One region of the Pseudomonas guariconensis genome, then DNA from elsewhere that is predicted to be linked to it. Evidence: predicted binding sites of a transcription regulator. Region 1 holds the regulator's gene; the other holds the start of a gene.
What was found. Region 1 encodes sigma-54, which starts transcription at its own class of promoters, with help from an activator protein. Its sites were predicted from a motif close to ANTGGCATNNANNTTGCTNT; they were not measured.

Region 1 (8,205 bases):
GAGCAGGTGGCCTCGACGCTGTGCACCATCGTCGACGACGGCACGCTCGAGGGGCGCCGTGGTTCGCTGAGCGTGGACGACGAGGGGACCCCGACCGAGTGCACCACGTTGATCGAGAACGGCATTCTCAAGGGCTACATGCAAGACAAGCTCAATGCACGCCTGATGGGCATGGCGGTCACCGGCAACGGACGGCGCGAATCCTATGCCCACCTGCCGATGCCGCGCATGACCAACACCTACATGCGCGCCGGTGACAGCGACCCACAGGAAATCATCGCCTCGGTGAAAAAGGGTATCTACTGCGCCAACCTCGGTGGTGGCCAGGTTGATATCACCAGCGGCAAGTTCGTGTTCTCGACCAGCGAGGCCTACCTCATCGAGGATGGCAAGATCACAGCGCCGGTCAAGGGTGCGACCCTGATCGGCAATGGTCCGGAGGCGATGAGCCGGGTTTCGATGGTCGGCAACGACCTGGCTTTGGACAGCGGCGTCGGGACGTGCGGCAAGGATGGGCAATCGGTGCCGGTAGGCGTTGGCCAACCGACCCTGAAACTGGACGCGATCACCGTGGGTGGTACAGGCGCGTGACAAGGGTAAAGGACCGCATTGCGGTCCTTTGGGATTTCACCGGGGTTGCATGTCAGCCCCGGGACGAGGACCTCAGCGCAGGCCCCGTTGGGTCTCGTCGAGGTCGCGTATGTATTTGAAGACCTTGCGCGCGGCGGCCGGCGGTTTGTTCCGGGCCTTCTCGTGCTGGGCATGACGGATCAGCGAGCGCAGGTGCTGGCGGTCGGTGTCGGGATACTCGTTGACGAAGCGCTCGAGGTCTTCGTCATTGCCATCGACCAGGCGATCGCGCCAACGCTCCAGGTTATGGAAACGTTCGTTGTACTGGCGGCTCGAGCTGTCGATTTGTTCGAGCAGGGCATGGATGGCATCGATGTCCTGATCGCGCATCAGCTTGCCGACGAACGACATATGGCGTTTGCGAGCACCATGAGCAGTGTGCTTGTGGGCTTCGGCCAGTGCCCGGCGCAGCTCGTCGGTCAGGGGCAGGCGAGCCAGGGTATCGGCCTTGAGCGTGGTGAGGCGCTCTCCGAGCTCGACCAGCGCATGCAGCTCGCGCTTGATCTGGGTTTTGCTTTTTTCGCCGTCGAAGGCGTCGTCGTAAGAATCAACCATGGTGGCAGTCCGCTAGAAATCGCCGCCATGATAACCAGTCGGGGGCCGCTTGTCCGGCCCGGTCGTAGAATGACCCTAGCCGTACGCAGAATTTCGAGTGGAGAGAACCATGAGTGCAGTCCAGAGCGTAGGCCCCAAGGACCTGCCGGCGTTGCAGGAACAGGTCGAGGGGATCATCGCCGAAGCACGTCGCCAGGGCGCCAGCGCCTGCGAAGTTGCGGTGTCGCTGGAGCAGGGCTTGTCCACTACGGTGCGTCAACGTGAGGTCGAGACGGTCGAGTTCAACCGCGATCAAGGTTTTGGTATCACCCTTTATGTTGGCCAGCGCAAAGGCTCGGCCAGTACATCGGCCAGCGGCCCGGACGCGATTCGCGAGACTGTGGCGGCTGCGCTGGCCATTGCCCAGCACACCTCCGAGGATGAATGCGCAGGCCTGGCCGATGCGGCGCTGATGGCCCGCGAGATCCCTGATCTCGACCTTTACCATGATTGGGCCCTGGAGCCGGAAAAGGCCGTCGAGATGGCATTGGCCTGTGAGGCCGCAGCCTTCGATGCCGACCCGCGCATCCTCAATGCCGATGGCACGACCCTGAACACCCACCAAGGCTGCCGAGTCTATGGCAACAGCCACGGTTTCATCGGCGGTTATGCCTCCACGCGCCATAGCCTGAGCTGCGTGATGATCGCCGAAGGCGAAGGACAGATGCAGCGTGACTACTGGTACGACGTCAATCGCCAGGGCCAATTGCTGGCCGACCCGCGTAGCATCGGGCAGCGCGCCGCACAGCGTGCCGCCAGCCGCCTGGGTGCTCGTCCGGTGCCGACCTGCGAGGTGCCCGTGCTGTTTTCCGCGGAACTGGCCGGCGGGTTGTTCGGCAGCTTCCTGTCGGCCATCTCCGGCGGCAATCTGTACCGTAAATCCTCCTTCCTTGATGGCGCTATCGGCCAGCGTCTGTTCCCTACCTGGCTGACGCTCGATGAACGTCCCCACTTGCCGCGAGCCCTGGGAAGCGCAGCTTTCGACGGCGATGGCCTGGCGACCTATGCAAAGCCATTCGTGGAAAAAGGCGAGCTGGTCTCCTACCTGCTGGGCACCTATTCCGGACGCAAGCTGGGACTGCCAAGTACTGCCAACGCTGGTGGTGTGCATAACCTGTTCGTCACCCATGGGGTGGAGGACCAGGCCGCACTGATCCGCCGCATGGGGCGTGGCTTGCTGGTGACCGAACTGATGGGGCACGGCCTCAACATGGTGACGGGGGATTACTCCCGCGGCGCGGCGGGCTTCTGGGTAGAGAATGGCGAGATCCAGTTCCCCGTCCAGGAGGTGACGATCGCCGGCAACATGAAGGACATGTTCCAGCAGATCGTAGCGATCGGCAGTGATATCGAAACCCGGAGCAATATTCATAGCGGCTCGGTGCTGATCGAGCGGATGACGGTGGCGGGGAGCTGATACCTGCCAGCAGGCGGGACGATTGAAACTCAGGGCCGCATAGCGGCCCTTTGCTTTTGTTCTGTGTGGGGGATGTTGCCATCCCAGAATTGGATCTGAGCCGGTACGGCTACGCGGCAAGGTCAGCCAGGTCGGCTCGATTCGAGCCCTTCGCGGCGGATTACTCGCCTTCGTCGAAATAGTTGTTGATCAACTCGACCAAGGCGTCCATGGCCTCATTGTCCTGTTCTCCCTCGGTCATCAGGTGCACCTGGGTGCCCTTGCCCGCGGCGAGCATCATCACTGCCATGATGCTCTTGCCATCCACCATTTTGTCCGGCGCACGCCCCACCCTGACCTGGCAGGGGAAGCGCCCGGCTACGCCAACGAACTTGGCTGCCGCCCGGGCGTGGAGCCCCAGCTTGTTGATGATGGTGATTTCGCGGGCGGGCATTGGGGTGCGGATCCTGTGGGCTAGAGGTCGCGATGGCGGACCTGGACGTTTTTCAGGGTGGGTTGCAAAAGTTGGCCCAGGCGCTCGGTCAGGTAGACAGAACGGTGGTGACCGCCTGTGCAGCCAATCGCGATGGTGACATAGGCGCGATTGCTGGCGGCGAATCGAGGCAGCCATTTGAGCAGATAACTGGAGATGTCCTGGAACATCTCTTCGACATCCGGTTGGGCGGCCAGGTAGTCGATTACCGGCTGGTCCAGCCCGGAGTGTTCGCGTAGCTCGGGCTTCCAATACGGATTAGGCAGGCAACGGACATCGAACACCAGATCGGCATCCACGGGCATGCCGCGCTTGAAGCCAAAGGACTCCACCAGAAACGCTGTGCCTGGCTCGGGCTGATTGAGCAGACGCAGCTTGATCGAGTCGCGCAACTGGTAAAGGTTGAGGTTGGTGGTGTCGATCTTGAGATCGGCCAGATCGGCGATCGGGCCCAGCAGTTCGCTTTCGACACGGATCGCTTCGGCGAGGGAGCGATTGGCGTTGGTCAGCGGGTGTCGACGACGCGTTTCGGAGAAGCGCTTGAGCAGGGTCTCCTCGTCGGCATCCAGATACAGCACGTCGCACTGGATATGCTGGGCTCGCGCGCCCTCAAGCAGTTCGGGGAAGCGCGTCAGGTGACTGGGCAGGTTGCGCGCGTCGATGGAGACAGCCACCTTGGGTTGCAGCAGTTCGGTATTGATCAACGCGTTTTCTGCCAACTGCGGCAATAGCCCGGCGGGTAGGTTGTCGATGCAGTAATAACCGTTGTCTTCCAGCACGTCGAGGGCGGTGCTTTTGCCGGAGCCAGACCGGCCGCTGACGATGATCAGGCGCATGTTCAGTGCTCGTTCTGTGCGTCCAGGACTACCTGGTACAGGGCCTCGCTGCTGTTGGCGGCACGCAGGCGATCGCGGACCTCCTTGCGATCGAGCATGCTGGCAATCTGGCGCAGCAGTTCAAGGTGGGCGTCGGTGGCGGCTTCTGGCACAAGCAGGACGAACAGCAGATCCACCGGCGCGCCATCGATGGCGTCATAGTCGATGGGGGCATCCAGGTGCAGCAGGGCGCTGACCGGAGCGGTGCAGCCTTCGAGGCGACAATGGGGGATGGCGATGCCGTTGCCGAAACCGGTGGATCCGAGCTTTTCACGGCCAACCAGTTTTTCGAATACGTCTTCCATCTCCAGTTCGGGCACTTCCCTGGCGATCAGGGTGGCGATTTCCTGGAGCACGCGCTTTTTACTGCCGCCCGGCACGTTCACGAGGGAACGGCCGGGGGTCAGGATGGTTTCAAGTCGGATCATGGATGAGAGGGATCAGCGGGCGGCTGCACCTTGCAGCAGGCTTTGCTGTTTTTCCTTATGTTTTTTCAGTTGGCGGTCGAGCTTGTCAGCCAGGGCGTCGATCGCTGCATACATGTCTTGGTGTTCGGCATTGGCGACCACTTCACCGCCGGGAATCTGGAGTGTGGCCTCCACCTTCTGCTGCAGTTTTTCGACCTTCATGATCACCGTCACGTTGGTGATCTTGTCGAAATGCCCCTCCACGCGGGCGAGCTTTTCAAGGACATACTCGCGCAGTGGTTGAGTGACTTCTACATGCTGTCCACTGATGTTGACTTGCATACAGCTTCTCCTTTGTTGCCCGTGCATAAAGGGCAGGTATTGCACCTGCCACTGAAACGCTATGGCTCTTCCAGGGGCTACATCAGTCGCTTGCGCTCACTCGACGGTGCGATGCCGAGGGACTCGCGGTACTTGGCGACGGTGCGACGGGCTACCTGGATGCCTTGTGCCTCCAGTAAACCAGCGATCTTGCTGTCACTCAATGGCTTTTTCTGATTTTCCGCCGCAACCAGTTTCTTGATGATCGCGCGGATCGCCGTAGACGAGCATTCACCGCCTTCGGAGGTGCTTACATGGCTCGAGAAAAAGTATTTCAGTTCGTAGATACCGCGCGGGGTATGCATGTATTTCTGCGTGGTGACCCGGGAAATGGTCGATTCGTGCATGCCTACCGCTTCGGCGATATCGTGCAGTACCAGCGGCTTCATCGCCTCGTCACCATGGTCCAGGAAGCCTCGCTGGTGCTCGACGATCTGGGTGGCGACCTTCATCAGCGTCTCGTTGCGACTTTGCAGGCTCTTGATGAACCAGCGCGCTTCTTGCAACTGGTTGCGCATGAAGGTGTTGTCGGCGCTGGTATCGGCGCGGCGGACGAAGCCGGCATACTGCGGGTTGACCCGCAGGCGTGGTATCGCTTCCTGGTTCAGTTCGACCAGCCAGCGGTCGCTGTCCTTGCGCACGATGACGTCGGGAACCACGTACTCGGGCTCGCTGGACTCGATCTGCGAACCAGGGCGCGGGTTCAGGCTCTGCACCAGTTCGATGACCTGGCGCAGCTCGTCCTCCTTGATCTTCATGCGACGCATCAGCTGGCTGTAGTCGCGGCTGCCGAGCAAGTCGATGAAATCAGTGACCAGGCGCTGCGCCTCAGCCATCCAGGGGGTGTTCGCCGGAAGCTGACGTAGCTGCAGCAGCAGGCACTCGCCAAGGCTGCGGGCGCCAATGCCTGCGGGTTCGAATTGCTGGATGCGGTGCAGTACCGCTTCGACTTCGTCGAGCTCGATATCCAGTTCGGGGTCGAAGCCTGCGCAGATTTCTTCGAGGCTGTCCTCCAGGTAACCCTGTTCGTTGATGCTGTCGATCAGGGTCACGGCGATCAGCCGGTCGGTGTCGGACATCGGCGCCAGGTTGAGTTGCCACAGAAGATGGCTCTGCAGGCTTTCGCCGACGGAAGTGCGGGTGGTGAAGTCCCACTCGTCGTCATCGCTGGCGGGCAGGTTGCTGGCACTGGTCTGGTAGATGTCTTCCCAGGCAGTGTCCACGGGTAATTCGTTGGGGATGCGCTCGTTCCATTCGCCTTCCTCCAGGTTCTCGGCACTGCTGGTGCTTTCCTGGAAGCTGCTCTCTTGGGCTTCGGCAGCCGGCTTGCTTTCGGCGTTGTCGGCCATCGGGTCGCTGTTGTCGAAGTCGTCGCCGTCTTCCTGACGTTCGAGCATCGGATTGGACTCCAGCGCTTCCTGGATTTCTTGTTGCAGGTCCAGGGTGGATAGCTGGAGCAGACGGATGGCCTGTTGCAACTGCGGGGTCATCGTCAGTTGCTGGCCCATTTTTAGGACGAGCGATGGTTTCATGGCTGGGGCTTAATACCTTGTTCGCCGGCGCGCATGCGCCATCCACTACACGTAGGGCGCCGAGGCGCCAATTTTAAGCAAGTTATATGCCTGAAATTGTAGCGTTTGCCTAGAGCACTGTGTCACTTCCTTCAGTGCTCCAAGCAGACTCCGGGCCTTTAAAGTCGGAACTCGTGGCCCAGGTAAACCTCCTTGACCAAATCGTTGGCCAGGATGGTCTCGGCGTCGCCCTCGGCGATCAGCTGACCATCATTGACGATGTAGGCGGTTTCACAGATATCAAGGGTTTCACGGACGTTGTGGTCGGTGATCAGCACCCCGATGCCCTTGGCCTTGAGGTGGTGGATGATCTGTTTGATATCGCCAACGGAGATCGGGTCTACACCCGCGAAAGGTTCGTCCAGCAGGATGAACTTCGGTGCGGTGGCCAGGGCGCGGGCGATCTCGACCCGGCGGCGTTCGCCACCGGAGAGGCTCATGCCAAGGTTGTCGCGGATGTGGCTGATGTGGAATTCCTGCAGAAGGCTTTCCAGCTCCTTTCTGCGGCCGTCACGGTCGAGCTCCTTGCGGGTCTCGAGGATGGCCATGATGTTGTCGGCCACCGACAGCTTGCGGAAGATCGAGGCTTCCTGGGGCAGATAGCCGATGCCGGCGCGGGCGCGACCGTGCATGGGCTGGTGGCTGACGTCCAGGTTGTCGATCAGTACGCGTCCCTGGTCGGCGCGGACCAGGCCAACGATCATGTAGAAGCAGGTGGTCTTGCCGGCGCCGTTGGGGCCGAGCAGGCCGACGATCTGACCGCTGTCGATCGACAGGCTGACGTCGCGGACAACCTGGCGGCTCTTGTAGCTCTTGGCCAAGTGCTGGGCTTTGAGGGTTGCCATTTACTCGGCCTTCTTCTTCGGCTGGATCACCATGTCGATACGCTGACGTGGTGAAGTCACATTGCCACCACGACCGGCGGTAGCCACCTGGGTCTTGGTGTTGTAGACGATCTTCTCGCCTTCAGTGGTGTTGCCTTCGTTCTCGACCTTGGCGCGGTCGGTGAGGATCACCATGTCCTTTTGCGCCTGGTACTGGATGGTCACGCCCCAGCCTTTCATCTTGTCGGGTTTGGCGGCGCTCTGCTGTTGCTCGAAGTAGGCTAGGTTGCCCACCGAGGTGACCACGTCGATATCGCCGGAGGCGGCACGGGTGATGGTCACGGTGTTGCCTTTGATCATCATCGAACCCTGGGTGATGATCACGTCGCCGGTGTAGGTGGCGACGCCTTGCTTGTCGTCCAGGTGAGCGTTGTCAGCCTGGATGCGGATAGGCTGGTCACGATCGTTCGGCAGGGCCAAGGCGCTCGCGCTTCCCAGTGCCGCGCTCAGGCTGAGCAAAAAGGGGAGGGTGTTAACGAGCCTCATACTGTCCTCTTACGTTGGACAGCAGGTCCATCCTGCCGTCTTTCAAATACGCTTTCATTCCTTTGCCCGTAGTCGTCCCACCGGCGCCGTCGATTCTAACGGCTTGCTCGGTCTGCGCATATTGCTTCTGCGGGAAGACGGTCATGCGGGTGGTGGTGATGATCGTTTCGCGCTGCTTTTCATCGGTGCGGGCAACCCGGACCTTGTCGATCAGCTCGACCTCGCTGCCATCCGGGTTGACCTCGGCGCGCACGCTCTGCACGTGCCAGGGATACTGGGTGCCCCGGTACATGTGCAGGTCCGGCGTGGTCACCAGGGTGATCTCGCTGGACTTGAGGTGCTCCACCTTGTCGGCGGTCATTTCGTATTGCACCTTGCCATCAGGCAGGTACTGCACGCTGTGGGCATTGATCGCATAGTAGTCGATGGCATTCTCATCGACCTGGGCCACCGGCTTTTCGAGGAAACTCTCGGGGCTGATGTTCCAG
Region 2 (8,205 bases), 630 kb from region 1:
CGGCGCTGTCGAGCAGGTTCGACTGGCCGCGGGCCAGGGCCTGGTCGGCCCACTGGCGCAGGGCCTGCTCCCAGTTGGTGACCGGTGCCGAGTCCTGCGGCAGGTTGAGCAACTCCGGCGGCAGGTCGCCGATCAGCACTTCGCGGCTGGAGGCCATGACGGTGATCCAGCGGCAAGTGTTCTCCAATTGGCGGACGTTGCCCGGCCAGGGCAGATTGCGCATGAACTCTTCGGTTTCCGGCTTGAGCAGCTTGGGCTCGACGGTCAGTTCCTTGGCGGCGCGACCAAGGAAGTGCCGCGCCAGGGCAGGGATGTCCTCGCGCCGATCGGCCAGGCGCGGAATATGGATACGGATCACGTTCAGGCGGTGGAACAAGTCTTCGCGAAACTTGCCGGCCTGCACCAGCGACTCCAGGTTCTGGTGGGTCGCGGCGATGATGCGCACGTCCACCTTGACCGGCACATGACCACCCACCCGGTAGAACTCGCCGTCGGCCAGGACCCGCAGCAGGCGGGTCTGGGTGTCGGCGGGCATGTCGCCGATCTCGTCGAGAAACAACGTACCGCCATCGGCCTGCTCGAAGCGGCCGCGGCGCAGGTTGGCGGCCCCGGTGAAGGCGCCTTTCTCGTGGCCGAACAGTTCGGATTCCATCAAGTCCTTCGGGATTGCCGCCATGTTCAGGGCAATGAAGGGTGATGCCGCCCGCGGACTGTGGCGGTGCAGGGCGTGGGCGACCAACTCCTTGCCGGTACCGGACTCGCCGTTGATCAGTACCGTGATGTTGGAATGGCTGAGGCGACCGATCGCGCGGAACACCTCCTGCATCGCCGGCGCCTCGCCGATGATTTCCGGCGTGCGGGCCAGGCTTGTCGGCACATCGAGTGCCTGTTGTTCCTGGGCATGTTGATTGGCGCGCTTGACCAGCGAGACTGCATCGTCCACGTCGAACGGCTTGGGCAGGTATTCAAAGGCGCCACCTTGATAGGAGGCGACGGCGCTGTCTAGGTCCGAATGGGCGGTCATGATAATGACCGGCAGGCGCGGGTGTTGCTCGCGGATCTGTGCAAGCAGGTCCAGGCCGCTGGTGCCGGGCATGCGGATGTCGGAGATGATCACGTCCGGTTGCTGGCGGGCCAGGCGGCCCATGACGCCGTCGGCGCTGTCGAAGCTCTGGGTGGTCATGCCTTCTTGCTGCAGGGCTTTTTCCAGTACCCAGCGGATGGAGCGATCATCATCGACGATCCAGACGGTTTCACTTCGGCTCATGAGGCGGTGGCTCCTTGTTCCAGGGGCAGGTAGATCGAGAAGGTGGTGTGGCCGGGGTGGCTGTCACATTCGATCAAGCCCTGGTGCTGGCTGATGATGTTCTGAGTGATGGCCAGGCCAAGCCCGGTGCCGTCCGGGCGGCCGCTGACCATGGGGTAGAAGAGGGTGTCCTGCAGTTGCGCGGGGATGCCCGGGCCGTTGTCGGTGATCTCGACCCGCGCGACCAACCGATGGCGCACATGGCCAATGGTGAACTGGCGCACCGCGCGGCTGCGCAGGGTGATGCGGCCCAGGCGCAGGTCGTTCTGGCTGGCGATCGCCTGCATGGCGTTGCGCACGATGTTGAGCACTGCCTGGATCATCTGTTCGCGGTCGACCAGCACATCCGGCAGGCTCGGGTCGTAGTCGCGCACCAGCGTGATGCCGCCCTGGCTTTCGGCTTCCACCAGGCTGCAGACCCGCTCCAGCACTTCGTGGATGTTGGTCATGGCCAAAGATGGCAGTTTGTTGGAGCCGAGCATGCGGTCGACGAGGTTTCGCAGGCGGTCGGCCTCCTCGATGATCACATTGGTGTAGTCGCGAAGGTCGTCATGCGGCAGCTCCCGGGCCAGCAGTTGCGCCGCCCCGCGGATGCCGCCGAGGGGGTTCTTGATCTCGTGAGCCAGGCCGCGTACGAGCAGCTTGGTGGTTTCCTGCTTGCTCAGCTGGGCTTCTTCCTTGGTGATACGTAGCAGGCGGTCACGGGGGTGGACCTCCAGCAGCAGCAGGGTCTGGCCCTGGTGCAGGATCGGCGTCACGGCGTAGTCGACGGTGATGCTCTGGCCGGTCAGCGAGGTCAGTTGCGCTTCGCGCTTGGTGAACGGGTGCGCCTGCTCCACGGCCAGGCGCAGAGAGTTGAGCGCTTCGACCGACTCGGTGAACAGCTCGCTGATGAACTGGCCGTGACTGCGCTGACCACTGACCGCCAGCAGCATTTCAGCGGCAGGGTTCATGTACTCCAGGCGCAACTCGGCATTGAGCAAGAGCGTGGCCGTGGTCAGGTTGTCCAGGAGCAGTCGGTGCTGTGCATCGCTGATGGTCATAAGGCGTCGTCGACCTCTTTTGGCGCTTGCCAGGCACTGTTTTGGAAGGGCCGGGCGCGGGATGGATCCGCGGGTGCGATTCCGTCTTTTAAAAAATGCAAGAAACAAACCAAAGCTCTGAAAAGATGCGGCATTTACCGATAAAGGCCTGGATTTGCGCAAATCCGGACCAGAAACTCTGGGTGAAGCGTTTCATTTGAACCAGATTGGGGAACAGTCTGCGGTTAGGCGCACTGGCGTGCACCAAGATAGAGCATAGCGTGGTGGGGAAGGTTTCTGCGTGGGCAGAAACGAAAACGGCCTCCCGAGGGAGGCCGTTTTTGATCATGTCATCGGCGCGAGGCGCCGATCAGATCAGCAGCTGTAGTACAGCTCGTATTCCAGCGGGTGAACGAAGGTACGGACCTTGATCTCTTCCTCGCTCTTCAGCTCGATGAAGGCATCGATGAAGTCGTCGGAGAACACGCCGCCCTTGGTCAGGAACGCACGACCTTTGTCCAGCTCTTCCAGGGCTTCTTTCAGGCTGCCGCAAACCTGCGGGATGTCCTTGGCCTCTTCAGGCGGCAGGTCGTACAGGTTCTTGTCGGCAGCATCGCCTGGGTGGATCTTGTTCTGGATGCCGTCCAGGCCGGCCATCAGCAGGGCTGCGAAGGCCAGGTACGGGTTGGCCGATGGGTCCGGGAAGCGCGCTTCGATACGGCGGGCTTTAGGGCTGCCGACGTAAGGAATACGGATCGAGGCGGAACGGTTGCGAGCCGAGTAGGCCAGCATGACCGGGGCTTCGAAACCTGGGACCAGACGCTTGTAGGAGTTGGTCGATGGGTTGGTGAAGCCGTTCAGGGCCTTACCGTGCTTGATGATGCCGCCGATGAAGTACAGGGCGGTGTCGGACAGGCCGGCATAGCCTTCGCCGGCGAAGGTGTTCTTGCCGTCTTTCCAGATCGACATGTGCACGTGCATGCCCGAGCCGTTGTCGCCGTACAGTGGTTTCGGCATGAAGGTGGCGGTGCGGCCGTAGGCATCGGCAACGTTGTGCACGACGTACTTCAGGGCCTGTACTTCGTCAGCCTTCTTAACCAGGGTGTTGAACTTGACGCCGATTTCGTTCTGGCCGGCAGTCGCCACTTCGTGGTGGTGAACTTCGACGGTCTGACCCATTTCTTCCAGTGCGTTGCACATGGCAGTACGGATTTCGTGGTCGTGGTCGAACGGTGGGACCGGGAAGTAGCCGCCTTTGACGCCTGGACGGTGGCCTTTGTTGCCGCCTTCCACGTCGGCGTCGGTCATCCACGAGCCTTGCTCGGAGAAGATCTTGAACATCGAGCCGGAGATGTCCGATTTGAACTTCACTTCGTCGAAGATGAAGAACTCAGGCTCCGGACCGGCGAAGACGGTGTCACCGATGCCGGTGCTCTTGAGGTACTCTTCGGCGCGCTTGGCGATCGCACGTGGGTCGCGGTCGTAGCCCTGCATGCTCGAAGGATCGACGATGTCGCAGGTCAGGATCAGGGTCGGCTCTTCGGTGAACGGGTCCAGTACGGCGGTTTCATCGACCGGCATCAGGATCATGTCGGAGGCTTCGATGCCTTTCCAGCCAGCGATGGAGGAACCGTCGAACATCTTGCCGACTTCGAAGAAGTCGTCTTCCAGCGCATCGCGCGCCGGCATGGTCACGTGGTGCTGAGTGCCTTTGGTGTCCGTGAAACGCAGATCAATCCACTTGACGTCATGATCTTTGATGAGTTGAACCGACTTCGACATAGTGTCCTCCGGATGGTCTAGGGCGCGGTGGGCCGCTGCCCTGGAAAAAGGGTGTCGCCGGGCGCGGATAGTCGGCCAAGCTTGCCTGCCTCACAAGGGAGCAAATTGCATGCCAGTGCCCGAAAATGGCGAAGGCGGGACAAAAGGGGGCGGTTACAGGCAATTGGGGCCCCCGGTGCGGCGAGAAATGCACTCTTGCGAGGCGTGTTTTTAAGTGCGCGCACCAAATGTGTGCATTCTTTTGGGTGGCGTGTTTCCCTTGAGGTCCGTTCGCGACTAAAAGCGCTCCTGCAAGGGGCGCACACCGGCTGCAATTCATGCTGACCCTGGCGGCAGGGGCATTACCCCAAAAGGGGCAGCACAGGCAGCGCAAAATGCGCCTTCGGCAATATCTGGAAGCTTCTGATCAAAAGTTGCTCAAAGCTTGAGCAATTTCCGCTATAATTCGCGCCCCTCATTTTCGGCAGGCCCGGTGCGCGCTGTTAAACCAATGAAACTTATCGTCAAAGTCTTCCCAGAGATCACCATCAAAAGCCGGCCGGTGCGCAAGCGTTTCATCCGCCAGCTCGGCAAGAACATCCGCGTCGTGCTCAAGGATCTGGATCCTGAGCTCGCGGTCGATGGCGTCTGGGACAATCTCGAGGTGGTCACCCGCGTCGAGGACGAGAAGATCCAGCGCGAGATGATCGAACGCCTGACCTGCACGCCGGGCATCACCCACTTCCTGCAGGTGGAGGAGTATCCGCTGGGCGACTTCGACGACATCGTCGCCAAGTGCAAGCACCACTTCGGCCACCTGCTGGCCGGCAAGCGCTTCGCCGTACGCTGCAAGCGCGGTGGTCACCACGACTTCACCTCCATGGATGTCGACCGTTATGTCGGCAGCCAACTGCGCCAGCAGTGCGGCGCCACCGGCATCGACCTCAAGACCCCGGAAGTCCTGGTGCGCATCGAGATCCGCGATCAGCGCCTGTACGTGATCCATAACCAGCATCAGGGCATCGGCGGCTATCCGCTGGGCGCCTTGGAGCAGACCCTGGTGCTGATGTCCGGTGGCTTCGACTCCACCGTCGCGGCCTACCAGATGATGCGCCGTGGCCTGATGACCCACTTCTGCTTCTTCAACCTTGGCGGCCGCGCCCACGAGCTCGGCGTGATGGAAGTCGCCCATTACCTGTGGAAGAAGTTTGGCAGCAGCCAGCGCGTACTGTTCATCAGCGTGCCGTTCGAAGAAGTGGTCGGCGAGATCCTGAACAAGGTCGACAACAGCTACATGGGCGTGACCCTCAAGCGCATGATGCTGCGCGCCGCCGCACGCATGGCCGACCGCCTGGAAATCGAGGCGCTGGTCACCGGCGAGGCGATCTCCCAGGTTTCCAGCCAGACCTTGCCGAACCTGTCGATCATCGACTCGGCTACCGACAAGCTGGTGCTGCGCCCGCTGCTCGCGAGCCACAAGCAGGACATCATCGACACCGCTTATCAGATCGGCACTGCCGAGTTCGCCAAGCACATGCCTGAATACTGCGGCGTGATTTCGGTGAACCCGACCACCCATGCCAAGCGCCACCGCATGGAGCACGAAGAGAAGCAATTCGACATGGCGGTGCTCGAGCGAGCCCTGGAGCGCGCCAAGTTCATCTCGATCGACCACGTCATCGACGAGCTGGGCAAGGACATCGAGATCGAGGAAGTGGCCGAGGCCTTGCCAGGCCAGATCGTTCTCGACATTCGTCATCCCGATGCCCAGGAAGACGAACCCCTGGTGATCGACGGCGTCGAAGTCCAGGCCATGCCGTTCTACGCGATCAACAGCAAGTTCAAGCATCTGGATGCCAACCGCCAGTACCTGCTGTATTGCGACAAGGGTGTGATGAGCCGTCTGCACGCACACCACCTGCTCAGTGAGGGACATGCCAATGTGCGTGTTTATCGTCCGGCATAAGACGCCAGGGCTGTATGGCGGCAGCATCCGCCATCGCCCTCCCGACCATCGGGCCCGCTGAGCCTCAAACCGTACATAATCGCCGCCTAAACTGGCGGCAACCGAATCCTCTGATCGAGATACAGTTGTGATCGAAAATCTGCGTAACATCGCCATCATCGCCCACGTTGACCATGGTAAAACCACCCTGGTCGACAAACTCCTGCGCCAGTCGGGCACCCTGGAGCGTAACGAGCTCAACGACGAGCGCGTGATGGACTCCAACGACCAGGAAAAAGAGCGCGGCATTACCATCCTGGCGAAGAACACCGCCATCCGCTGGAACGACTACCGCATCAACATCGTCGACACCCCCGGCCACGCCGACTTCGGTGGCGAGGTCGAGCGCGTGATGTCGATGGTCGACTCCGTGCTGCTGCTGGTCGACGCCCAGGACGGCCCGATGCCGCAAACCCGCTTCGTGACCAAGAAAGCGTTCGAAGCCGGCCTGAAGCCGATCGTCGTGATCAACAAAGTCGACCGTCCGGGCGCGCGTCCTGACTGGGTTCTGGACCAGATCTTCGATCTGTTCGACAACCTTGGTGCCACCGACGACCAGCTGGACTTCCAGGTGGTCTACGCCTCGGCCCTGAACGGCATTGCCGGCCTGGACCACACCAACATGGCCGAAGACATGACCCCGCTGTACCAGGCCATCGTCGACCACGTGCCGGCACCGACCGTCGACGTCGACGGCCCGTTCCAGATGCAGATCTCCGCACTGGACTACAACAGCTTCCTGGGCGTTATCGGCGTTGGTCGTATCGCCCGTGGCCGCATCAAGCCGAACACCCCGGTCGTCGCCATCGACACCGAAGGCAAGAAGCGCAACGGTCGTATCCTCAAGCTGATGGGTCACCACGGTCTGCACCGCGTTGACGTCGAAGAAGCCACCGCCGGCGACATCGTCTGCATCAGCGGTTTCGACGAGCTGTTCATCTCCGACACCCTGTGCGACATGAACCACGTCGAAGCGATGAAGCCGCTGACCGTCGACGAGCCGACCGTTTCGATGACCTTCCAGGTCAACGACTCGCCGTTCTGCGGCAAGGAAGGCAAGTTCGTCACCAGCCGTAACATCAAAGAGCGTCTGGACAAAGAGCTGCTGTACAACGTTGCCCTGCGCGTTGAAGAAGGCGACTCGGCCGACAAGTTCAAGGTTTCCGGTCGTGGTGAGCTGCACCTGTCGGTTCTGATCGAAACCATGCGTCGCGAAGGCTTCGAAATGGCCGTAGGCCGTCCTGAAGTGATCATCCGCGAAGTCAACGGCGTCAAGCAGGAGCCGTTCGAGAACGTCACCATCGACATCCCTGAAGAATCCCAGGGCAAGGTCATGGAAGAAATGGGTCTGCGTAAGGGCGACCTGACCAACATGGCGCCAGATGGCAAAGGCCGTGTGCGTCTGGAGTACAACGTTCCGGCCCGTGGCCTGATCGGTTTCCGTAACCAGTTCCTGACCCTGACCAACGGTGCAGGCATCCTGACCTCGATCTTCGATCGTTACGACACCATGAAGCCAGGCACCATGTCGGGCCGTCTGAACGGTGTTCTGGTTTCGATCGAGACCGGCAAGGCCCTGACTTACTCGCTGGAAACCCTGCAGGCTCGCGGCAAGCTGTTCATCGAGCACGGCCAGGACATCTACAACGGTCAGATCATCGGCCTGAACAGCCGTGACAACGACCTGGGCGTGAACCCGACCAAAGGCAAGAAGCTCGACAACATGCGTGCTTCGGGCAAGGACGAAGTCATCGCTCTGGTTCCGCCGGTTCGCCACACCCTCGAACAGGCCCTGGAATTCATCCAGGACGACGAGCTGTGCGAAGTCACGCCGAAGTCGATCCGTCTGCGCAAGAAGATCCTCGACGAAGGCGAGCGTACCCGCGCTGCCAAGAAAGCCAAGGCTTGATGTACTAGCCTGAGCTGAACGAAAACGCCCCCGGTCGAAAGGCCGGGGGCGTTTTTGTTTGTCTTATGTTCTGGTGTCGCCCTGGCTGTCGGAAACCGCGCCCACAGGGTTCCCAGTGACCGCTGTGGGGGGCGCGAACAGGTCGTTACAGGCAAGCGATCAGCGGGTGGTCGCCTTGGGCTTGTAGGCGCAATACCCGGGG

Region 2: glnA (type I glutamate--ammonia ligase) is a predicted target of sigma-54. The motif match lies at 4,208-4,227, and genes of this name have one in related genera.

Annotation. Positions count from the first base shown of each region.
Region 1 is NZ_CP162012.1:1,033,708-1,041,912, forward strand. Features, by position in the region: gene tldD (metalloprotease TldD) at 1-591, shown strand, start outside; gene yjgA (ribosome biogenesis factor YjgA) at 664-1,185, opposite strand; gene pmbA (metalloprotease PmbA) at 1,295-2,641, shown strand; gene AB1N67_RS04675 (HPr family phosphocarrier protein) at 2,802-3,074, opposite strand; gene rapZ (RNase adapter RapZ) at 3,095-3,949, opposite strand; gene ptsN (PTS IIA-like nitrogen regulatory protein PtsN) at 3,952-4,416, opposite strand; gene raiA (ribosome hibernation-promoting factor, HPF/YfiA family) at 4,429-4,737, opposite strand; gene AB1N67_RS04695 (RNA polymerase factor sigma-54) at 4,815-6,308, opposite strand; gene lptB (LPS export ABC transporter ATP-binding protein) at 6,467-7,192, opposite strand; gene lptA (lipopolysaccharide transport periplasmic protein LptA) at 7,193-7,717, opposite strand; gene lptC (LPS export ABC transporter periplasmic protein LptC) at 7,704-8,205, opposite strand, start outside.
Region 2 is NZ_CP162012.1:407,253-415,457, forward strand. Features, by position in the region: gene ntrC (nitrogen regulation protein NR(I)) at 1-1,267, opposite strand, end outside; gene glnL (nitrogen regulation protein NR(II)) at 1,264-2,349, opposite strand; gene glnA (type I glutamate--ammonia ligase) at 2,704-4,110, opposite strand; gene thiI (tRNA uracil 4-sulfurtransferase ThiI) at 4,601-6,055, shown strand; gene typA (translational GTPase TypA) at 6,183-8,003, shown strand; gene AB1N67_RS01900 (YkgJ family cysteine cluster protein) at 8,163-8,205, opposite strand, start outside.